3 regions of the Paenibacillus sp. FSL R5-0470 genome follow, and region 3 is predicted to be linked to each of the others. Evidence: riboswitches for the same ligand, from Rfam matches in the RefSeq annotation. Region 3 holds a riboswitch; each other region holds the start of a gene.
What was found. A riboswitch is a leader RNA that binds a small molecule or an ion and turns the genes downstream of it on or off. The one in region 3 is predicted to bind cyclic di-GMP.
Positions count from the first base shown of each region.

Region 1: it holds a riboswitch for cyclic di-GMP, as region 3 does, so the genes downstream of both, MKY99_RS10245 (DUF6612 family protein) here and MKY99_RS04825 (glycosyl hydrolase) in region 3, are expected to answer to the same signal.
Region 2: it holds a riboswitch for cyclic di-GMP, as region 3 does, so the genes downstream of both, MKY99_RS03230 (transglutaminase-like domain-containing protein) here and MKY99_RS04825 (glycosyl hydrolase) in region 3, are expected to answer to the same signal.

Region 1 covers NZ_CP150238.1:2,388,325-2,396,683, reverse strand. Annotated here, with positions in the region: gene MKY99_RS10260 (ABC-2 family transporter protein) at 1-626, opposite strand, end outside; gene MKY99_RS10255 (ABC-2 family transporter protein) at 623-1,444, opposite strand; gene MKY99_RS10250 (serine hydrolase domain-containing protein) at 1,494-2,666, opposite strand; gene MKY99_RS10245 (DUF6612 family protein) at 2,967-3,815, opposite strand; cyclic di-GMP riboswitch class I at 3,933-4,024, opposite strand; gene MKY99_RS10240 (RNA polymerase sigma factor) at 4,229-4,747, shown strand; gene MKY99_RS10235 (DUF4179 domain-containing protein) at 4,731-6,344, shown strand; gene MKY99_RS10230 (Cof-type HAD-IIB family hydrolase) at 6,498-7,298, opposite strand; gene MKY99_RS10225 (pseudouridine synthase) at 7,569-8,333, opposite strand; gene MKY99_RS10220 (RsmB/NOP family class I SAM-dependent RNA methyltransferase) at 8,336-8,359, opposite strand, start outside.
Region 2 covers NZ_CP150238.1:717,286-725,644, forward strand. Annotated here, with positions in the region: gene MKY99_RS03205 (glycosyltransferase 87 family protein) at 1-1,040, shown strand, start outside; gene MKY99_RS03210 (phospholipid carrier-dependent glycosyltransferase) at 1,037-2,815, shown strand; gene MKY99_RS03215 (glycosyltransferase family 2 protein) at 2,915-3,895, shown strand; gene MKY99_RS03220 (GtrA family protein) at 3,885-4,289, shown strand; gene MKY99_RS03225 (class D sortase) at 4,324-4,974, shown strand; cyclic di-GMP riboswitch class I at 5,099-5,179, shown strand; cyclic di-GMP riboswitch class I at 5,288-5,368, shown strand; gene MKY99_RS03230 (transglutaminase-like domain-containing protein) at 5,382-6,191, shown strand; rRNA gene MKY99_RS03235 (16S ribosomal RNA) at 6,563-8,119, shown strand.
Region 3 covers NZ_CP150238.1:1,103,229-1,111,587, forward strand. Annotated here, with positions in the region: gene MKY99_RS04805 (glycosyltransferase family 4 protein) at 1-1,093, shown strand, start outside; gene MKY99_RS04810 (glycosyltransferase) at 1,155-2,255, shown strand; gene MKY99_RS04815 (UDP-glucose/GDP-mannose dehydrogenase family protein) at 2,260-3,600, shown strand; gene MKY99_RS04820 (sugar phosphate nucleotidyltransferase) at 4,247-5,620, shown strand; cyclic di-GMP riboswitch class I at 5,757-5,836, shown strand; gene MKY99_RS04825 (glycosyl hydrolase) at 5,849-7,399, shown strand; gene MKY99_RS04830 (glycosyl hydrolase) at 7,553-8,359, shown strand, end outside.

The DNA.
Region 1 (8,359 bases), 1.3 Mb from region 3:
AAAAGAAAAGAACTCACGGCTACGACTGCTTTAGGGAAAATCGTCCCTGGATAGCGTCCAAAAGACTTAATGCTCTCAAACATCTCCGGCAAGCGGGAATTCGCCACCCATTTGAAGGAAATCGCTGCAACAATGAGCGCCACGCCAAACATGACAAGCAGCCCTGCTCCAAACAATAACAGGAACAATAACCAAGAGCTGAAGGTCATCCCATCGATTCCGCTAAGTGCGTAAACGAACATGACTACTCCTCCACCTAAAAGCCCGATACTTTCGAACTCAAAAGATCTGGCCAACAGCAGAAAAAGGCTCGAGGTTGGTTTAATTAATACCACTTCCAGCGTTCCTTCCACTACATGGGACATCGTATTCCACATGATTCCGTTAAAAAAAATCCCGGCACAAGCCGTAGACAAAATGAAAACGGATTGAATTAATAGTGCCTCTTTAAAGGTCCATCCTTCAAATGAAGCATTCGAATTATAGATGAACACCGTTACTAGGGGAAACAATACATTCCCTATGAGCATGATAAGGCTATTAAGAATAAAATTAACGCGATAGGTGATCGCAGAAGCAATATTCGCCTTCATACAAGTTTTGTATATTAGATACATACGTTTCATGCGCCCACCCCCGTAAAATGCTTAAGCGATAACGCATACAGCACCCGGCAGACTATTCCGGCAATAATAACGGCTACAAGCTGCAACAACAAAACTTGGGGAATAGGTAAGGTTATATCAGCTAAAGTATAGCTACCTGTATAGACCATTGCAGGCAGAAAGGTCGTATATTGAAACGGTAAGAAAAAGGAAGCCATCTGTAAGGACTTTGGAAAAAAGACTAATGGAATCAGTGATCCTGAGAATATCCCCTCGCAAAGACTGAAAAAGTTACGAATACTGGAGGATTGCACCATCCAAAAGGCCACCATTCCAATACTATAGTGGATGAAAAAATTCATCATGAACGCCATAGCTATCGATAGCATTGCGTATAGTAAATTTGCGGGTAAAACATCAATATGAAAAATAAACAAGAAGATCATAAAGCAGGGTATAAATTCAAATAGAAGCCCAAGTACCCTATGCCCTGCCTTCTGTGACAATGCATAGAACATATGATTCATTGGTCTTAAAGAGAACGTAATGAATTTCCCTGTGCGAATGAGCATTTGTAAATTCCAATCGGCAAAATCCATGGTCAAGTAGTTGATCAACATCGTGGCGCAAAAATAAGAGAGCATCTGAGAGAGCGACATCCCGTTAATAGAGGATTCCCCGCTATAAACAGCGCTCCATATATAATACTGCACTAAAAAATATACCGGGCCTACAAAAATAGAAACCATCGAATGCGTTCTGTACGCACTCCATTCCTTATAAGTAACAAAAGCAACCGCTCTCATCACGCGAAAGCGGTGCTTTATCTTCTCAAACATAAGTCACATCCTGCCTATCTTTGATATCTCACTACAACTAACCTTTTTCTTATTCGAGTCCAGACCAGATCACATTGTTTGTGCCGAAAATAGCTCTACCGTCCCATATATGGTTATGAAAAGGGATATACCAAACGGCAACCAGCTTTTCTACCGGGTCAATGACCAAAGAACAAGATCCCCATCCTTCGTGAAAAAAAGTGCCTTCAGAATAAGATGTACTTTCATTATATCGAAGGTCTGGCCCAAGACCGTATGGTCTATCCGCTCCTCCATCTCCCCATGCGTAGTTTGGAAGTTTTTCAGAATTGAACCGCTTGGTCATTCTCTGAACAGCCATCCGACTTAAGATATGACCACCTTCGTATTCCCCATGGTTAAGCAGCATAATTCCGAACTTTTGTAGATCATTAACGGTTGAATACATTCCCCCACCCGTTCCGGGAGTCTTGATTTCTTCCTCAGGCCTTTGTTCTTCATCCGTAATTTCCCCGTTTTGCAGCTTCTGAAGATATTCCTTGGCTTCTTGCGAACGAATAGCGATCCTACCAGCTTTCTCAGGCGGAATATCAAAGAAAGTATCTGTCATGCCTAACGGTTTTACAATGTTGTCCATTATGTAATCTTCTGCAAAAACATCTGTTATTTTCTCAATAATTGCACCAAGAACCACGTATCCGAACGAGGAATACATCCATTGAGTCCCTACCGGAAAACGTATACCATAGGAAAGTCCAGCTTTAATCCAATTTTCTTTTCCAAGCTCTGATTCATAAATATACCACCATGCACTTTTATAGTAGGTATCACTTATAGTGCCATGATCAGGTGCGATGCCGGAGGTATGAGTCAGTAAATGAGCAATTGTAATCGGCTTAAAAGGATCGGCATCAAATTCCGGAAGAATAGAACTAACTGGTTGTCCCATAAAAATTTTGCCATCATCTGCCAGCTGCCAGATCGCTGTTGCCGTAAACAGCTTGGTAATAGAAGCGATTCGAAAAATTGTATCCGTTGTTAATTCTTGGTCGCTATCTTCTTCGTAACTGAAGCGTCCCCCCGCTCCATTAGCAAATATTTTTCCATAACGACTAAGAGAATAAATATAGCCATCTGCTACTTTCTTATTACAGAGATCCTCATAAAAATGATTAAGCGCCTCTAATCGGTCCTCCCTGTAATTCGCTTCATTCAGCTTGCTTAGCTCTGTGGATGATAACATTATTCGCACTCCCCCTATCATTCATTAAAAAGAATAGTAATTCTCAAAAATGTAAATTTACACCTAACTCATAATACCTTTTCAATATAATAGTTACAATATGATACTTCATACACTATTAAATTAATTCAGATTATTAATCACATAAATAGCATGTACTAAAATCCTAATAATTGGTAGGTCAATTTTATATTTATTTATTCTTTACATATCTCACTTCCTGTTGGCTGCTGTCATGAATGGAGCAAAAAGCGCTGTTCTACTGAACAGCGCTTTTTACTCCATATGAAATCGACCTTATTATTCTAGTTCGGCGGGCTTAACAATGGTTGTACCTTTGTTATTCTTGGAATACTTAGCTTCGATTTTCGTGTTGTATGTATCCTTTTCTCCATCACTTATCAGCACATAACTCAGATCGACTGTCAGCTTTTCCGTCTGCCAGGTCTTAGTATTGACGAATAATTTCCACGTTACGCTTTTGGGTTGAACTGTCTCACCATCCCAGAGGTTCTCCTGGTCATAGAGTTTGATTATTCCCATAGCTGCTGTCGGATCGGTTACCGTGAACTGCAGGACGGTCTGAGCACCGACAGTGCTGACTTTCATAGATTTTTTATAATTTTTTACCGAATCAAGCATGGAAACAGGATCGTATTGACCTTTAGAATAAAAAGAATCCCACTCCATCTTCTCCAGTCCAATCCAATACTGCGCATCAGGATCGATTGGCTCACCGTCATCGTCGTAACCTTCATCTTCAGATTCATCGATCAGTTCACTTCCGTCTACAAGATAGTAAAACTCCTTGTCATTGGCATATAGACTGTACGATGTTTCTAAAAGACTACTATCAACGGTGCCAGCTGCAGCAAAATTCGGCAGTCGATTAATATCCAGCTTCAGTGTGTTAGTGTTGCTGATACGTACCCCACCGCTCTGAATATCCTGTTTTTTGATCACATCTAAGTGAAAATTCTTTATTGCTTTAGAGGCTGCCGTTACTTTGCTAATCATTTGATCCGCGGTTACTGCTGTTGTGGTAGCGGCAGACACGACTTCAGGATTAGACATCCATCCGATCGTTCCGGACAGCAATAAAGCACCTACTGCCAAACTAGTGCCTATTGTTTTGAAAAAACTGTTCATGTACTTCCCCTTTCGGCCCCTTGCGATAATGTAACGCCGTATAGGTCGAAATAATAAAAGAGCTCAAAATTGACTACATATTCTTAGAGCTATCCTTTATGCTTCATAAGACATCCCTATGGCGGCCTGGCGATCATTTCCTTCTGTAGAAAGGCTTTAGACCCATGGCTTTGTGTCATCATCTTTCGATGATTTTACCTTTAACGCGGACATTCAATTAGTTTTAATTAGCTTACGGACGCATGTCCCACCGCTAATTTTATCATGGTTATAATTACCTGTAAACGACTTATCTTCCATTCGAATTCGCTATGATACTCAGAAGAAATACTACAATCAAAATGAAAAATGAACGATTACATACGCTTATAAGTCTTATTAATGAGAACAGCAAAGACAGGGGGTGCAGCAAAATGAGTGACCGGGAAATTTTCGAGCTCTATAAAGAACAAGTATATTATTTTTGTTACTACTTAATGAAAAATCAGGCAGATGCGGAGGATATTTCCCAAGAGGTATTTGTAAAAGTTATCTTAGCGGATAAGTCGAAGGTAAGAAACTTGAAAGCTTGGATTTTACGAATTGCTTCGAATGAGTGCAACAGTGTGATCAAAAGGCGTAAGACGGGGTGGATGAAAGAAGTACGTAATTATTTACTATCCAGGTCTGAGGAATCAAACCCTGTAGAAAAACGTTTGGATCGACAGGAAACTAAAAAAGAATTACAAGGGTTATACAGTCAGCTTTCCGACAAAATCAGAATGGTAATAGTCCTTCGTTTTATAAACGAATTGACTGTACCCGAGATCTCTAAAGTTATGAGCATACCCGAAGGAACTGTAAAATCCAGACTGAACAAGGGACTTAAAATACTAAATAGAATGGGTGGAACCCAACTAAAGGAGCTGAATAGTAATGAGTCTCTATATTGAAAAAGATAAACATATTCCCCGACCGGATTATGATTTGATGTGGACTGCCATAGAACAAGAAGCATATACACGTCAAAGAAATCTGCATTCCTCCCAGAATACTCCTAGGTCTAATAAAAAGGTTATTCCTATCAGTATTGTCTTCTCTTGCCTCTTACTTGTAGCCATTCCTGTATTCGCTAGTATGACGATTAATTGGGATAAAATTGGTGGTCGAAGTGTGAGCAATGCATTAAATAATGGCATCGGTCAACAGTATAATCTTCAAGCTTCCAGTTCAGGAGTAACAATGAATTTGAACGGTGTTGTAACTGACGGAGAAAAAATGAAAATGCTGTTATCACTTGATACTAAATCTGATCTATCCCAATATACTGGATTTGCTACAGAAGAAAACACTATGACTAGTGAATCCGGTGCCAAGGCAAAGGTATACGGTTATTTAGAATACGATCCTGAAAGCCAGAAACTCATTGGAGTATATGAGACACCTGATACATTAAAGGATGATAAAAAGGACTACAGGTTTGAAGCACGGAATCTCATTTTTTACAGTGATCGGAATATTCCCTTACAATCTAATCATCAAGCAGGAGATACAATTGATACGGGAGTTAAGCAATACCCAAGCATTCAAATCGAATCCGTTCGACAAGTTTCCAATCAAACCATTATCCGTTACAAAGTCGCTGCATCACCAGCTGACTTAGGACGGGGAAACCCACATTTGGTAGTTAGTACTGCTGGTCAAGAGAATGAGGCAATTCCAACCATCATGCCTAACGAAGGATCGGATTTATTTATTGAACAGGTTTTCAATATAACTGAATCAGATTGGAAGGAAGCTAGTCTTCATTTTAGTTACATTGAAGAAGCGAAACGTATTTCAGGTACATGGAAGTTCGATTTTAAAGCAGATGGACAAAAAGCAAGTGAGGCGATTTACACTAAGAAACTGTATAACAGTCCTGAATTTCAAGAAAAGACCGGTATAACCTTAGATCAGCTAGTGGTTACCCCTTTGGATATCCAAATTCTAATAGCTGAAAATGATTCGCTTAAAAAAGGAATTGTCCACTATAATACCGCTCAGTTGGTTATAGGTGATAAAACAATCACTGGGGGTTGGAATTTGAAAGGAGATCATTCCGAAAGCTACCAGCATTTATTTCAATTTGAATCTCCGGAATGGTATAACAACTGGTCCGATGTTCCAATGAAACTTATATTAAAGGATGCTGTCATTGAGAAACGTGATACCAGTAAGAATTGGATCACAATAAACAAACCTAAAGAAGAAAAACAGTTCACTTCACTTGATGTCGATGGATTAGACATTGAATTCACGTACTATACTGAAGGCGAAAATTTGATTGTTGAATCATCATCCAAATCTCCTCACTTCAAAAGCGTTAACCAAACTACGTTACGGATTAATGGCAAAGAAGTGGTGCCTGAAATTACACCTAAGGGCATGATATCTACAGGAACTAATATTGATAGCTACAAAGATATTCCTTTCGACGAAAAAATCGAACTGAACCCTGGTATCTATAAATATAGCGCTCCTAGCCGGAACGAGGAAATTAAACTTTAATACAGGAAGTTAATCTATTGTCCCGCCCTTTTTAGTTAATCCTAAGGGCGGGTTATTTTTTGGATAGAATCAATTCTGTTATGTATCTCTTTTATTTCCTTCATAACAAAAAAAGCATAGAACGGACTCAAGTCCGCCTTATGCTTTCCATTATTAGGATAAACAATATTTAACCAGCGCATCACGCACACCATGCTCATTGTTCGAACCCGTAACAGCATTCGCTGCCGCTTTTACCTCTACAGGAGAATTATCCATCGCCACGCCCATCCCCGCATAGGTAAGCATAGAAATATCATTAAAATAATTACCGATTGAGAGGACTTCTTCTTGCGGAATTCCCAACTTCACAGCGAGATTTCTTAATGCGTTTCCCTTAGAAGATTCGGGATGCATCAAATCAACGAAAAATTCACCACTCCGCAAAATATTGTACTCAGGAGCCCAAGTACGCCATTCACGTTCAGCTTCGTCAAGGATTTCTGGCTGTGTAAATACAGTAAACTTAACAACCGGTTCACGGAAATCTTCCCAGGCTGGTAGCGTCGCTGGCACAATACGGAAGTGCTCATACATATAATTAGCTTCTTTAGTCAGATTCTCTACATTATCAACATACATATCAAAAGCAGTATTCACATCATAATGAATATTGTGCTTACGGCAATAGTCAATATAGGGGTCAAGACCACGTGCATCCATACCATATTGATGCAGCACTTCTCGATCTTCCACTCGTACCGTCGCTGCTCCATTGTGACCAAGCACGTAACCAGTCAGCCCCATTTCCTCCATGAAAGGAATCGAGTTCTGTGGACTTCGTCCCGTACACAATACGATTTGACCGCCAAGACGTGTAACCTCAGCAATAGCTTCCTTATTCTCAGAGCTTAAGTGGTGATCATCATTTAATAGCGTACCGTCCACATCTAGTGCAATCAGTTTGTATCTCATACTCCACCATCCTTGTCTTTCTTTTTCTATATATATTGAACTTGAGGCTTTTTGTGTTAAGTGTCAGTCGCAACTACGGTGAATGTTTGGACTTCCAGCCGCTGTTGTTTCCAGATTTCTTAATTTATACCGTTTAATAGCGGATGAAATCCGGAAACAAAGGCGGTCGCTATCGCTCTTACAGTTCCAAAATTCCCCTCCGTCTCTCCCTTCTCTTATCCCAAGTTTCCAAATTCAATTTATATATCAATTTATATATCATTTTCTCTACTATCCTTCTGACCCATCTGCGCCTAAGAGTGCCAGTTCCTCTAACGTCAGTTCCCGACAAGCTCCCAGCGGCAGACTTTCATCCAGCTTCAATTCTCCCATAGATACACGTTTCAGAAAAGTGACTTTTTTGCCTACCGCCTGAAACATACGCTTCACCTGATGAAATTTCCCCTCAGTGATGATAAGTGAAATATGGGAAATCACTTTGCTGCCGCGCTCTCTTCCAAGAATGGTTAAGTGTGCAGGTAAAGTAACGTAGCCATCTTCCAACTCCACCCCTGCTGCAAAAGCCGCTACATCATCCGCGTCTACATCGCCCTCGATGGTTGCCTCGTACGTTTTCGGGACATGCTTACGTGGCGACAGCAATTCATGGGCAAGCTTCCCATCATTAGTGATCAGCAGCAGTCCCACAGTATCCTTATCTAGCCTTCCTACAGGAAACGGTTCAAACTGTGCATATTCGTGCTTTAAAAGATCCAAAACCGTCCGATCCCGCTTGTCCTCCGTAGCTGACAGGACACCCGGGGGTTTGTTCATCATAAGATATATGAATTCACGGTAGGTAACAACCTCTCCCCCTACCTCTATTTTATCGGCATAAGGATCCACATGGAACCCACTATCTTTTACCACGGTCCCGTTCACCAATATTAAGCCTTGTTTAGCTTGTTTACGGATATCACTGCGCGACCCCACTCCAATATGGGACAACACTTTATCTAATCGTTGTTTTTTGGCGGGCTTACCTGATTGGCTCATTGTTACATCCACCTCCAGCCTGCGGG
Region 2 (8,359 bases), 390 kb from region 3:
TATTCAAACTGCCAGCGATTATTTCTGATTTGGTATTGGGTTACTTCATATATCAAATGTCCCGCAAAAAACTCGGCTCAGGGATCGCTTTTGGCTTAACGCTATTATTTCTGTTTAATCCGGCGGTGCTTGTTAATTCAGCGGCGTGGGGACAAGCGGATTCGTTCTTTTTGATTTTCCTGTTGCTCAGTATCCATGGCGCTGCGAACAAAAAGTTTGTTCAATCCGCGATTTTGTTTGCATTAGCAACTTTAATTAAACCACAATCGTTAATATTCACACCGGTATTATTGTTTGCTTTCTATCATCACCGTGCTTGGAAGCAGCTTGGATTTGGAGCTTTGTATGGATTAGGGATATTCGGATTGCTCGCGGCACCATTTTTCTGGAATAACGGTGGTTTAGTTGGCCTTATTAATCTGTATAAGAGTACGTTATCTTCCTATCCCTATTCTTCTGTGAATGCATTTAATCTATATGCACTGACTGACCCGATGTGGTCATCTCTTGACCTAACTTGGTTAGGTATTACTTACCGTGTATGGGGCTTCATATTTATTTTAGTGGCAGTAGCCATAGCAACGTTTTATTCCTTCAAAAAAGATCGCTTGGATTTATCCAAATCCTACTTTATCGGTATGGCGCTCATTGTAGTAGTCTTTGTGCTTGGAACCAAAATGCATGAACGTTATATGTTCCCTGCAGTTATTCTATGTATGTTCACTTATATAGCGAGTCGGGATCGTAGGTTTTTATCCCTATTCCTTGGATTCAGCTTAACGCAGTATATCAATGTGGCTTATACGTTGACCCATCTAAATGCAGGTGTAAATCCAGGTGCAGATGGAATCGTTTTGGTCACTTCTATTGCTAACCTGTCATTATTGCTATACATGCTCTACATCGGTTACGACGTGTATGTTCGTGGGGGAGTAAAGCCTCTTCCAGCACCACCAACACCTGAAGAAAAATATGAAGAAGACCTTAAAGTCGTCGAGCAAATAAGACCGCACCAGAAGGGAGGGAGACTTAAGCGATGAAGTTTAAGCGTATAGATTGGATATGTATTCTTGCCATTACTGCCGTTTACGCGGCAATTGCTTTATATAATTTAGGTTCTACTAAATCTCCAGAGACCTTGTGGGAGCCAGCTGCCAGCGGTGAAAGCTTCTATGTAGATCTAGGACAGAGTAAACAATTGGAACGCGTGAATATCTTCGGTGGCGTAGGTACCGGGAAGTTTAAGCTCGAATTCAGTGAATCCCCTGAGGTCTGGAGTAGTCCGCTGGATGTAAGCGAGGATGTTGGGAATGTCTTCATCTGGAAAAGCCAACCTCTGAACGTTGCAGCAAGATACGTGAAGTTTACAGTCACCTCTCCAGGATTCACTTTAAATGAAATGGCCTTCTATGAGCAGGGAGGCGAAAGAGTACCTCTTCCTATAGCCGGTGTTACACCGGATGCTAGTGCAGTCGCTAAAAGAGGAGAGCCTGCCAATCTTTTTGACGAGCAGTCACTCATCCCTGAATATTCTAACTTTATGAATAGCACTTATTTTGACGAGATCTACCATGCACGGACAGCTTATGAATATACACACGGGATTGTGCCTTATGAGAACACGCATCCACCACTAGGCAAGCTATTGATCGCAGTAGGGATGGAACTGTTTGGAGTCAATCCTTTCGGCTGGCGTATTATCGGAACATTGTTCGGGATTGCCATGCTGCCTCTCATTTATGTAATGGCACTACGTCTCTTTAAAAAGAGTAAATACGCAGCACTTGCAGCTGGATTGTTCGCACTGGATTTCATGCATTTCACACAAACAAGAATCTCTACGATCGATGTATACGGAGTATTCTTCATCATGTTAATGTTTTATTTCATGCAGCGATATTACACTATGAATTTCTTCAGGCAGCCCTTAAGAAAAACACTAATTCCGTTATTCTGGTCCGGTTTATTCTTCGGAATTGGTGTCGCCTCCAAGTGGATTGTACTGTACGGAGGAGCTGGGCTGGCCATTATGCTAGCTATCTCGCTCTTCGAGCGCTACAGAGAATATAAAGCATCGGGACGGTTGCTCGCGGAAGGGAAGATCAAAGACAAGGAACTGCTGGGTACCTGTCGCGAAGCCGTAAATTCGTTCTGGAAGAATACCATTATTACGCTAGCTAGTTGTGTTGCATTCTTCGTAATCATACCGGTCATTATTTATAGTTTATCTTTTGTTCCGGGTTTATCTGCATCCGCAGAGGGCTTTACTATAAAAGGCTTGATTGATTCCCAAAAGAACATGTACAACTATCACAGTCAGCTTGTAGCTACACATCCTTTTGCGTCCTCCTGGTGGCAATGGCCGTTTATGAAGAGACCCGTCTGGTTCTTCAGTGGCAGTGAGGGTTTGCCGCAAGGTCAGGTCAGCAGTATAGTGACTATGGGGAATCCGCTTATCTGGTGGACGGGTATTTTCGCAATGCTGGCAACGCTGTGGATTACACTGAAACGCAAAGATAAGACCCTTTATATGATCTGGATCGCCTTTTTCTCACAATATGTTCCGTGGATGCTTGTCCCAAGGGAAACCTTTATCTACCATTATTTTGCTATGGTGCCTTTTATGATTCTTGGTATTGTATATATAATGAAGTTGCTAGATAGTAAATATCCTGAGGCTCGTTATGTTAGTTATGTCTATGTGGCTGTTGCTTTACTGCTCTTTGTCGCGTTCTACCCTGTCCTGTCAGGGATGCAGGTAAGCGGAGATTATGTGAAGGGTATGCTGCGTTGGTTCCCATCTTGGGTTTTCTAAGATTTTTTATAATATCTATAATAATAAGTTTATGCTTACAGCGTTATTATGAAGTACAGAAAGATGTAACGCTCCATAAAGCTTTTAGGAGGAATAAAGGTGAAAGCCAGATATAGTGTAATTGTACCCATGTTCAATGAGGAGCAAGTAATTAGCGTTACTTATGAACGTTTGAAAAAAGTAATGGACGAATGCGGCGATACTTATGAGCTAGTCTTCGTAAATGACGGAAGTCGTGATCGTTCGGCCCAGATGATTCGGGAGATCAGTGATCGGGATGAATGCGTCAAGCTAATTGACTTCTCGCGTAATTTCGGACATCAGGTAGCAATTACAGCTGGCATGGACTATGCCGAAGGTCAAGCGGTTGTTGTTATTGATGCTGACCTTCAAGATCCACCGGAGGTCATTTTGCAAATGATCGAGAAGTGGAAAGAGGGTTATGACGTTGTGTATGCGAAGCGGCTGAAGCGCCGTGGAGAAACGATGTTCAAAAAGGTAACGGCTAAGATCTTTTATCGATTACTCAGCAGCATGACAAGTGTAGACATTCCTACGGACACAGGTGATTTCCGTCTTATTGATCGTAAGGTATGTGATGTCTTGCGAGGTCTCAAGGAAAAAAATCGGTATGTCAGAGGTTTAGTGAGCTGGGTCGGCTTCAAGCAGACGATGGTGGAATATGAGCGGGAAGAACGATTTGCAGGAGAAACTAAGTATCCTCTTAAGAAAATGATTCGTTTTGCGCTGGATGGGATCACTTCCTTTTCGCATAAGCCACTTAAGATTGCTACGTATGTCGGATTCTTTCTTTCCTTTTCGAGCTTTCTCTATTTATTCTTCGTATTGTTTCAAAGAATTTTTTTCACCTCATGGACGGTTCCAGGTTGGGCTTCAATTGTAGGGGTCAATTTGCTCTTTAACGGTATCGTTCTGATGCTGTTAGGTGTAATCGGTGAGTATATTGGACGGATTTATGACGAGTCTAAGGATAGACCGTTGTATATTGTCAGTGAGACCATAGGATATCGTAACGAAGAAGAAGTGGATCGCCGGAAGGATTACAAAGATGTCAGATAAGAACTTTCGAACTGCTTTCATACAGTTTCTCAAATTTAATGCTGTAGGTTTGGTAAATACCCTCATTGATTTCGTAATCTTCACATTACTGAACTCACTTGGGATGGTATATGCGTTGGCACAGGTGATTTCTTATAGTGCAGGGACAGCGAACAGCTTTATTTTGAATAAAAAAGTAACCTTCAAGGATCGTGACCGTGGCAATAAAGAGGGTTTTGATAAGACGCAGTTGCTGAAGTTTATCGTACTGAATCTGGTAGTACTCGGAATATCGCTGTTGCTAATGCATCTGTTGACTGACAAAGTAGGCATTCAAGTGTTGATCTCTAAGGTATTAGTAACGTTTGTGACGGTGATCATTAACTTCTTCGGAAGTCGTAAATGGGTATTCTAAAGTTCAGTAGAACCAATCTACGGAGGTGAAAATCATGCGTAAATTCTCGTATGTGCTCATACTGGCGGGGATCCTTATCATGCTCTATCCAAAAGCTAACGAATGGTATAACGACTGGCAGCAGGATAAGCTATTAGAATCGGCTGAACTGAGCACCAGTGTAAGTACTCAACCACCTGATCTGAAGAGCAGATATGCCGAGGTCACTCAGCTACTAGCGGAGGAATCAGCTCTAGATGCACAAGCACAGCCGCAAGAAACAGAAAAGCCGGAACCGGAAATTGAAGTGGGTGGCAAAGTTATCGCATTAATTGAGATTGATAAGATCGATCTGAAGCTGCCTGTATTAGAAGGGGCTACTAAAGCGAATATGAAGCATGCCGCGGCCCATATGAAAGAAACAACTCCAATAGGAGAAATAGGGAACGCCGCAATAGCTGCACATAGAGCTAGAACTACGGGCAGATTGTTTAACAGATTGAATGAGGTTGTGATTGGGGATACGATTACGGTGAAGACTAGCGATCAGACTTATAATTACGAGGTTTATGATATTTCTGTTGTACTTCCTAGTGATGTGTCTGTTCTAGACGGGAATAACAAAGATAAAATTCTTACTCTAATTACGTGTGACCCACTAGTAGATCCTACACATCGTTTGATTGTTCATGCCAAGCTTTCCTAATCGTTGACGAGAAATAACAAGAAAACTCAAATACAGAGAAATAACTATAAAATAATAGTAAATCTAGCAATTTTGTTCTTGTTTACGAGGATAAATATGGTAGTATAAGACTATAAAAGCTAAACACGATAAACGGCAAACCTATCGAAAGGTAGGGACGCAAAGCTAAAGGGCCTTCCCGTAAGGATGGCAGCCAGTTACCGAATGAAGAGGCTTTTTTTGTTTTTATAAAATATATAAGAATCTTAGATTCATATTTCTACTTGGACTGATTCTGTTAATTTGTCTAGTGAAATTAGAACAGATAGAGCTTATACGATAACGGCAAACCTATCGAAAGGTAGGGACGCAAAGCTAAAGGGCCTTCCCGAAAGGATGGCAGCCAGCTACCGAAAGGGGTTTTATCCGTGAAAAAGGTTTATTTTATGATGGTGGCGCTGTTCGTACTGATTACTGCGGTTCCGGTAAGCACAGCTCAAGCCGCAAGTGTAGATGCAAGCTGGTTGATTACATCGAAAGTGGCTCAAGGTGTTATTGGAATTAACTATGATATTCCGAAAGATAAAAGAATCAAACTCATGATCACTAAAGACAACAGCAGCTATACATATAACTTATATGCTTCTGGACAAGCTGAGGACTTCCCTTTACAACAAGGTAATGGTACTTATAAGGTTTCTGTTCTTGAGAACACAACCGGCAATAAATACAAAGCGTTATATTCCGAAGTAGTAGACGTAACCATGAGTGACTCGAATTCCGTATATTTGGGCTCCGTACAGAATGTGAAATGGAGTTCTTCTGATAAAGCGATCCTTAAGGCAAAAGAGCTTACAAAAGGCAAAACAACAGATGAAGAGAAAGTTAAGGCAATCTATAACTATGTAGTTGCTAATGTACAATACGATTATTCTCTTGCTAATAACGTAACAACAGATTACATTCCGAACATTAACAACACTTTGAATACTAAAAAAGGAATCTGCTATGACTATGCTTCTCTTTTTGCCGCAATGCTGCGTAGTGTAGATGTGCCTGCTAAATTGGTGATGGGGAATACTAGCTACGTTACGCAATACCATGCATGGAATGAAGTGTTGATGGATGGGAAATGGGTTACTATTGATACAACGGTAGATGCATCGTCAGCGAAGAGTAAGAAGAATACGGATTTTATTAAGGCTTCAAGTAAGTATACTGCAGCAAAATACTATTAATTTGCATCGCTAGATTCATAACTCTATTAAATAAACAACCAGCTTAATTATTAAGCTAGTTGTTTATTTTTCTATTAGGGGTTGCTTTTCTATGAATAGATAGGTTATTATAGTTAAGCGTTGTTAGACAGCGTACAGGCAATATTTGAGAGAGTTATATAAACGGCTTTCGAAAAATAAAGCTTGCATTACTGAGAACAACATGATATATTATAAGAGTTGCTGCTGAGACATTAAACGGCGCCAACGAGAACTTGATCTTTGAAAACTGAACAACGAGTGAGTAGGAAATCACGAAAGTGAAATCCGAAATTAGAGAATTAATTTTCTCGTCAGATGTTTCAAAATGAGCATATCGCTCTTTTCAATACTAATTGGAGAGTTTGATCCTGGCTCAGGACGAACGCTGGCGGCGTGCCTAATACATGCAAGTCGAGCGGAGTTATTTTGAAAGCTTGCTTTCAAAATAACTTAGCGGCGGACGGGTGAGTAACACGTAGGCAACCTGCCCCTTAGACTGGGATAACTACCGGAAACGGTAGCTAATACCGGATAATTTCTTTTTTCTCCTGAAGAAAGAATGAAAGACGGAGCAATCTGTCACTGAGGGATGGGCCTGCGGCGCATTAGCTAGTTGGTGGGGTAATGGCCCACCAAGGCGACGATGCGTAGCCGACCTGAGAGGGTGAACGGCCACACTGGGACTGAGACACGGCCCAGACTCCTACGGGAGGCAGCAGTAGGGAATCTTCCGCAATGGACGAAAGTCTGACGGAGCAACGCCGCGTGAGTGATGAAGGTTTTCGGATCGTAAAGCTCTGTTGCCAGGGAAGAACGTCCGGTAGAGTAACTGCTATCGGAGTGACGGTACCTGAGAAGAAAGCCCCGGCTAACTACGTGCCAGCAGCCGCGGTAATACGTAGGGGGCAAGCGTTGTCCGGAATTATTGGGCGTAAAGCGCGCGCAGGCGGTCATTTAAGTCTGGTGTTTAAACCTTGGGCTCAACCTAAGGTCGCACTGGAAACTGGGTGACTTGAGTACAGAAGAGGAAAGTGGAATTCCACGTGTAGCGGTGAAATGCGTAGATATGTGGAGGAACACCAGTGGCGAAGGCGACTTTCTGGGCTGTAACTGACGCTGAGGCGCGAAAGCGTGGGGAGCAAACAGGATTAGATACCCTGGTAGTCCACGCCGTAAACGATGAGTGCTAGGTGTTAGGGGTTTCGATACCCTTGGTGCCGAAGTTAACACAGTAAGCACTCCGCCTGGGGAGTACGGTCGCAAGACTGAAACTCAAAGGAATTGACGGGGACCCGCACAAGCAGTGGAGTATGTGGTTTAATTCGAAGCAACGCGAAGAACCTTACCAGGTCTTGACATCCCTCTGAATCCACTAGAGATAGTGGCGGCCTTCGGGACAGAGGAGACAGGTGGTGCATGGTTGTCGTCAGCTCGTGTCGTGAGATGTTGGGTTAAGTCCCGCAACGAGCGCAACCCTTAACTTTAGTTGCCAGCAAGTAATGTTGGGCACTCTAGAGTGACTGCCGGTGACAAACCGGAGGAAGGTGGGGATGACGTCAAATCATCATGCCCCTTATGACCTGGGCTACACACGTACTACAATGGCCGGTACAACGGGAAGCGAAACCGCGAGGTGAAGCCAATCCCATCAAAGCCGGTCTCAGTTCGATTGCAGGCTGCAACTCGCCTGCATGAAGTCGGAATTGCTAGTAATCGCGGATCAGCATGCCGCGGTGAATACGTTCCCGGGTCTTGTACACACCGCCCGTCACACCACGAGAGTTTACAACACCCGAAGTCGGTGGGGTAACCCGCAAGGGAGCCAGCCGCCGAAGGTGGGGTAGATGATTGGGGTGAAGTCGTAACAAGGTAGCCGTATCGGAAGGTGCGGCTGGATCACCTCCTTTCTATGGAGAATCGTCTTCTGCAATGAAGACATTCAAATCGGAAGTTAAACTTCCACAACTCAGGTTTAGGCCTGTTACTCACTCGTTGCTCAGTTTTGAGAGTTTAAACTCTCATCTTTAAACTTGATCCTTGAAAACTGGATACCGAAACGAATTTGCGTTTTAGAACATCTTTTAGCAACTTGTGTAAACAAGTAAATGTTATTAGTGAGATTTTTCAAAGAAGATATCGTTTGATAT
Region 3 (8,359 bases):
AGAAGTTGCCCTGTTTAACATCCTTACCCATATTGGAGAACAGATCGATCCACTGGTAATTCTGGCTGAGGATGGTGCGCTGGCTGAACGGCTACGTGAAAAAGGGATGGATGTCCGTATTATTCCGCTGGATGAGAGCATCAGAAGTCGGGGGAGAAATGCTGTCAACTTGGGAGCACCTGCTGCAGCCTTCAAGCTGTTGGCTTATGGCCGCAAGCTTGCGCCGCTATTAAAAGCGGAGAAGGTAGATTGCGTGCACACCAATTCCCTAAAATCTGCTTTATACGGAGCCATCGCTGCAAAAATAGCGGGCGTTCCATTGATCTGGCACATCCGGGATCATATTGGAGCTCCTTATTTAAAGCCAATCGTTGCCAAAGGCATTCGTTTGCTGTCGCGTCTGCTCCCCAATGGAGTCATCGCAAATTCACATTCTACGCTGAATGCTTTAGAGCTGCCGCGTTCGAAAAAAACGTTGGTCGTATACTCCGCTTTCGCTAAAGCGATTGGTAATGGGATCGGTATGCGGGACCAGAAGGATTTTAACGTACTGCTAGTTGGTCGATTGGCGCATTGGAAGGGTCAGCATATTGTGCTGGAAGCCGCAAAAAGCTTTAAGAATGAACCTCGTGTGAAATTCTGGCTGGCTGGAGACGCTCTGTTTGGAGAAGAGGCTTATAAGCAGGAATTGCTGCAAAAGATAAAAAACGACGAGCTTACTAATGTAAGCATGCTAGGGCATGTGGATGATATTCAAGGTCTTATGAATACTGCTGATTTACTGATTCACACTTCGGTAACTCCTGAGCCTTTTGGCCAAGTGATCGTTGAAGGAATGGCAGCGGGATTGCCGGTGATCGCCTCCAATGAAGGCGGGCCGGTAGAAATTGTAGTTCAAGGTGAGACAGGGCTACTGATAGAGCCTGGTGACGCGGCGATACTGGCAGATTCCATTAAATGGATGCTGGATCACCCAGAGGAAAGACGGCGGATGGCGGACAATGGGATGAAACGAGTGAAAGAGCATTTTGTTATCGAGAATACGGTCAAGGACATCGTTGACTACTATAAAGGTTTGTTGGCGGGCACCTGACAGATGCTATGACGCGGTAATTCTGAAGATGATGCTCCATAAAACTTTGAGGATGATTCACATGAAAATTGCGATAGCGCACGATTACTTAATCCAAATGGGCGGCGCGGAAAGAGTGGTGGAAGTCTTTCATCACATGTATCCCGAGGCTCCAATCTACACAACGGTTTTTAACGGAAGCCGCCTTACTGACAATCTCAAAGATGCGGATATCCGTGCCTCCTGGCTGCAAAAGATTCCGGGGGTAAAGACCAATTTCAAAGGGGTGCTGCCACTTTATCCAATGGCCATCCGTGATTTGGACTTTCGCGGTTTCGATATCGTCCTGAGTTCCAGCAGTGCTTTTATGAAAAGTATTCAAGTTCCTAAACATACGTTTCATCTTTGTTACTGCCATACGCCTATGCGTTTCGCATGGGATTATGACACCTACATGGAACGTCAGTCGAATTCCGGGTTGTTCAAAAAAATGCTTAAGGTATACATGCAGCAGCTCAAAACGTGGGACCAGCGAACTTCCAAAAATGTGAATCAGTTCGTAGCCAATTCATCAGTAGTGAAGACGAGGATTCAGAACTATTATCACCGGGATGCAGATGTCATATTTCCACCGATTAATACAGCCCGGTTTACAAGCTCTTCAACCATTGGTGACTATTATTTAATTGTCTCCCGGCTTGTTTCCTACAAGCGGATTGATCTAGCCGTAGAGGCTTTTAACCGTAACGGACTTAAGCTTTATATCGTAGGGGATGGACCAGATCGCAAGCGTCTCGAAGGCATGGCTAAGGATAATGTATCGTTTCTGGGCCGGCTAGAAGATGAGCAAGTGACTGGAATGATGGCACAGTGTAGAGCGTTCATTTTTCCAGGAGAAGAGGACTTTGGAATTACACCGCTGGAAGCGAACGCTGCAGGAAGACCGGTAATTGCTTATCAAGCAGGTGGGGCACTGGATACTATTATTCCTTATGTAAATGGTGTGTTCTTTCAGCATCAAGAAGTGGAGGATCTGCTTAAGGCTATTAATGAGGTAGAGTCCTACGCTTGGGATATCGATCAAATCATGGAGCATGCACGTAAATTCGATGAGCAGGCGTTTATGGTTAAGTTCAAGCAGTATGTTGAGCAGGCCTACGTCAATTTTCTAAAAGGAGGATGATTGTATGAAGCTGACAGTAATCGGTACTGGGTATGTGGGTCTTGTATCTGGCGTGTGCTTTGCACTGGGCGGACATCATGTCATCTGTGTGGATAAGGACGAGGAAAAGATTAAGAAGCTGAAACAGATGGAATCGCCCATCTATGAGCCGGGAATCGAGGAACTGATTGAACTGAATCTTCGTGAGGAACGGTTATCTTTTTCTGCAGATCTTCAGGATTCGGTGCGGCATTCAGATATTATCATTCTTGCTGTAGGTACGCCATCGCTGCCTAATGGTGAAGCTGACTTAACTTACATTGAGGGTGCAGCTGCTGAAATCGCTAAAGCGATGGACGGGCACAAAATTATAATGACTAAATCTACAGTTCCCGTAGGGACAAATGAGAAAATCTCCAAAATGCTCTCTAAGTTTACCCATCATTCTTTTGATATCGTGTCTGCTCCCGAGTTTTTACGTGAAGGGTCAGCGATTCGCGATACCCTCCATCCCGACAGAATTGTCATTGGTCTTGATAATCCAGAGCTGGAACCAACCATGCGCGAGCTTCATAAGGGTTTCACTGAAAATGTATTTGTAACAGATATACGCAGTGCTGAAATGATCAAATATGCTTCAAATGCATTTTTGGCCACGAAGATCTCCTTTATTAACGAGATCGCCAATATTTGTGAAAAAGTGGGAGCTGATGTAACCGAGGTAGCACAAGGAATGGGTATGGACCAAAGAATCGGGTCATCCTTCCTGCAGGCTGGTATCGGTTATGGAGGCTCCTGTTTCCCGAAAGACACTAATGCGCTCATTCAAATTGCGGGCAACGTCGATTACGAATTCAAATTATTGAAATCTGTAGTCGAAGTGAACAAGGGACAACGGTTTATGATCATCTCCAAGCTGCATGAATCACTTGGCAGCCTGCGCGGTTCGACGATTGGGATATGGGGGCTTGCTTTCAAGCCTAATACTGATGATGTCCGCGAAGCTCCCGCCAGAGAGATTGTTGAGGCACTGGTGGCTGAGGGGGCAACAGTCAAACTATATGATCCAATCGCAGCTACAAATTTCAGGCAGCAATATGATCATCCGCAGCTTCGCTGGTGCAATCTTCCAGAGGAAGCGGCTGAGGGCAGCGATGCCGTATGCCTGCTTACCGATTGGAGCCTACTCAAGGACATTGATCTGCATCAGCTGGCGAAAAGCATGCGTAATGGGGTGCTGATCGATGGACGCAATGTGTATTCCAAGGAGCAAATCGAGGGTACCGGCCTCGTTTATCATTCTGTCGGCCGCCCGCAGATGGGTGGATTGAGCGGTTATTCTGCTAGTGTGGCTGGAGCGGTTTAATCTAAGTTATATTGATTGAACTTGTGTTTTTTCTATTTAGGGATGAGCCGTGACTCCAGAGAATGTTTGGACTTCCAGCCGCTGTTGTCTGCAGATTTCCTGATTTTAACCGCTGATAGCGGTAGAAATCCGCAGACAAAGGCGGACGCTATCGCTCTTACAGTTCCAAAATTCCCCTCCGCCACTTCGTTCCCTTATTTTAAGGTTCTAAGCAATTTATAAAGTTAGGTACTCTGATTATATACCGCAGTAGCAGATAGTCTTGCGCTTGTAGTTGCACTTGCGTTAGCTGCTGCCTCCCCCGGAGCAGAAGCGAATCTTTAGAAAAACGTGCTTGCTTCCGGCTGGTACAGCCCGGTACGCACGGATCAAGTATTAAGAAGAAGTTGGTTAGGTTAAGAACGGAAAGGGAATTTGGAACTGTAGAAACGGAGTGTTCGCCTTTATCCTCGGATTTCTACCGCGAGAAGCGGTTCAATCAGGAAATCTGAGGATAACAGCGATCGGAAGTCCAAAATCCCTTGGAGTGGTTTCTACCTAACAAATTTTTTTAGTGCATCCGCTCGAAATAAGGCTAAGCGGAAGCTGACGTTTTGATTACAATTCAAATATGCTCGATTTCCATAATTCAAGGAGGGTTCATTCTATGAAAATGGTACTTCTATCAGGCGGTTCAGGTAAACGGTTATGGCCGTTGTCCAACGACTCACGTTCAAAGCAATTTCTAAAGGTACTTGAAAGCCCTCAAGGTGAACCAGAATCCATGGTACAACGTGTCTGGAGACAGCTGGAGGAAGCAGGGATGGCAGAATCATCTTATCTGGCCACCGGCCGCGGCCAAGTAGAAATGATACAAAGCCAACTGGGAAGTCATGTGCCGATTATCGTTGAACCGGAGCGTCGGGATACTTTTCCGGCTATCGCCTTAACAGCTACCTATCTTTATTCAGTGGCAGGTGTTTCTCCAGCGGAAACGGTAGCAATATTGCCTGTTGACCCTTATGTAGAAGCATCCTTTTTCGATACCATAGCTATGCTTGAGGGGACCATGCTGGAAAGTGGAGCAAATCTGGCACTAATGGGTGTTGTTCCTGAACATGCCTCAGAGAAATACGGATATATTATTCCTACCACCGAAGAGGCGGGGGGAAATGGTTTTATGAAGGTGAGTCACTTTCAAGAGAAACCAGACCGTATACAAGCAGAACAGCTCATCGAGCAAAATGCATTGTGGAATTGTGGAGTGTTTGCCTTCCGCTTAGGGTACTTGTTAGATATTTTGCAGCGTAAAGGGTTGCCTTTAGGATATGAAGAATTGCAGAAGCAGTATAAGCTATTGTCTTCCATCAGCTTTGATTATGAAGTGGTGGAGAAAGAAGAACATATTGTGGTGCAGCCGTATGATGGATTCTGGAAGGACCTTGGAACGTGGAATACGCTGACAGAGGAAATGAGCAGCAAGCATGTAGGAAAAGGTTTTGTAACGGTGGATTCTGAGGGGACTTGCTTGATTAATGAGCTGGATATTCCGATTACGGTAATTGGTGCGAAGGATCTGATCATTGCGGCTAGCCCGGATGGGATTCTAGTTACCCATAAAGCTGAGAGCCCACGGATTAAAGAAGTGCTGAAGACCTTTGAACAAAGACCGATGTACGAGGAACGCCGCTGGGGCCATTACAAAGTTATTGATTATGTGAAATATGATGAAGGCAATGAAGTGCTGACCAAACGGATTTTTATATCCGAGGGGAATAATATCAGCTATCAATTACATCGCAAGCGTAGTGAAATTTGGACAATCGTCAGCGGCGAAGCAAGTATTGTGCTGAATGAGAAAAAACATAATGTGAAGGCTGGGGACGTAGTACGTATACCGGAAGGAACGAAGCACGCGATCCTTGCTTTGACGGATGTCGAGTTTATAGAGGTACAGACGGGTTCTGAATTAGTAGAAGAAGATAACATTCGTATTACTTTAGACTGGAATGATATAGAACTACAACAATTCATTTCATAGGTCTAACCTATCTATTTAACCAATCCATAATTTCTTGAAACAGGTAAATTGACTCAATTATCAAAAAAAGTCATAAAAACACTAAATATATCATTAATTGTCGTCGATACTTACGGTAAGAGAGATTATTTCTCTTAAATTGAAAAGGCAAACCTATCGAAAGGTAGGGACGCAAAGCTATAGGGCCTTCGAAAGAGTGGCAGCCTGGCTACCGAAAGGGAGATTATTTTGAAAGCTTACCGTACGTATCGATTATTTGGCGCATTTCTGTCACTCGTCTTGTTTCTGACTGCACTTCCGCTTACTGTTGGAATTTCGCCGTCTGTTGTCATAGCTGCTTCAAATTCTGGAACGCCAGTTACCCCAGGAGCCTCACTTGAAGCCGTAAAGCTGCTTAACTATTTTTACTCGATCTCAGGAAAAGGTATTATTGCTGGTCAACATGACTATTTAGAAAGTCCAGATGAAATTAACAATATGCTGAAGGGAACCAGCGGACAATATGCCGCTCTTCACGGTTATGAACTGGGCGCGATCAGCGGTCAGTCAGAAGGAACGATGGCCTGGCAGCGTCAAAATGTGGTGAACAGCGCCATCAACTGGAATAAAGCGGGCGGGATCGTAGCTATGACTTTTCATGCTAACCTGCCGGGCACCTCTTATGACTGGGATAATGTAAAAAAAACACTTAGTCAGAATGAGTTCGATAGTTACGTTACACCGGGTACCAAGCAATATAACAATCTGATCGCTGAACTTGATAAGGTGGCAGTCTCCCTAAAAAGCTTGCGCGATGCCAATGTTCCGGTGCTTTGGAGACCCTATCATGAAATGAACGGGAACTGGTTCTGGTGGGGGAAGAAAAATAACTTTTCTAAACTTTGGAATATTATGTATGACCGTTTTGTTAACGTTCATAAATTAAATAATTTGTTATGGGTATGGAGTCCGAATGCTCCCAATGTTTGGTCAGATCCTTATGCGCTAACTTATCCAGGTGCTGATAAAGTAGATATTCTGGCAGCAGATATATACGAAAATGATTACCAGCAAAAATACTATGACAGCTTGTTGAGTCTAGCCGCAGGCAAACCGATTGCGATCGGGGAGAATGGTGAAATGCCTAATCTGGAGAAGCTTCAGCAATCACAAAGTAAATGGACGTATATGATGAGCTGGGGAAAAATGCTTTACGAGAATAACAGTGCAGATACAATTAAAACATTTATGAATAGCAACTATACCCTGACCAGAGATAAATTAAATACTGGTCTGGCACCGACACCTAGCGCTGCACCAGCGCCGGCACCTCCCGAAGAAGAGGGTGAGGCAGCCATTCCTCTTGCGAAGGGGCTTGCAGGAGAATATTACAACAACATACAGCTATCGGGAACAGCAGCTCTTACTAGAACTGATGCAATTATCGATTTCAATTGGCGGCAAGGATCGCCGGATGCCGCCCTTGGGATTGATCGTTTCTCCATACGTTGGAGCGGTAAAATTAAGCCATTATATGATGAGCAATATACATTTTACACTACCTCAGATGATGGCATCCGTGTGTGGGTGAATGGGCAATCCGTGATTGATAGTTGGACTAAGCAAAGTGGTACTGAGCGTAAGGGTAATATAACGCTGAAGGCTGGCCAGCTATATGATATCAAGGTGGAGTATTACGAAAATGAAGGCGATGCGAGAGTCCGCTTGATGTGGGAAAGTGCTAGTCAAGCTAAAGAGACAGTTCCAGCAAGTGCACTTTATCTTCCGGATGTCTCCTGATTGATGAAAATTAAAGGTCGATCCTTAGTGGCTCTGCGTTATTGCAGAGCTACTAAGCTATAGTCCTCATTAGGTCAGAAGACGATTGTCCGATAACAGGTATGTTTGTTTAGCACCTGTGGAGGCAGTACAGCTACCGAAAGGAGGATTTATTTGCGTAAATATTATAAGCAAAACAGATTGTTGTTTACTATATTACCGGTGTTTATTATTTTTTCCTTGCTGCCTTTGGGAGAGGTTAAGAGTCTTCCGAAGGCTATGAGTGTTTCTTCCGCTCTTCCTCTGGCTATACCAAGCAATCCATCAGCTTCTGAAGAAGCCAAGCAACTGCTGAGTAATTTGGTGAATCTACGTGGCAAAGGAATCCTGTCTGGCCAGCATGATTATCTAGAAAGTCCAGATGAACTGGTTCATAAGCTGAAGAATACATCGGGACAAAATGCCGTTCTACATGGTTATGAATTGGGGGCAATTAATAATCAACCCGAAGGGACGATCGCAGAACAGCGACAAGCTGTTATAGACAGTGCAATGGAGTGGCATCAAGAGGGTGGCATTGTAGCCATGACATTCCATCAGAGTTTGCCGGGGACTTCTCCGGAATGGTCCAATGTAAACAGAAGTCTCAGTCAAGAGAAGTTTAATGCTTATGTTACGCCTGGGACGGCTCAGTATAAGAGTCTAATCTCTGATCTAGACGAGATCGCTGGCTATTTGGGACAGCTGCGTGATGCCGGAGTTCCAGTCTTATGGCGACCTTACCATGAAATGAACGGCGGTTGGTTTTGGTGGGGGAAAAAGGACAATTTTTCAGCGCTTTGGAATATTGTCTATGATCGTTTTGTAAACACACATCAACTGAATAATCTACTGTGGGTGTGGAATCCAAATGCGCCGAATGAATGGGCAGATCCTTATGCTGCATATTATCCGGGTGCGGATAAACTCGATGTTCTGGCT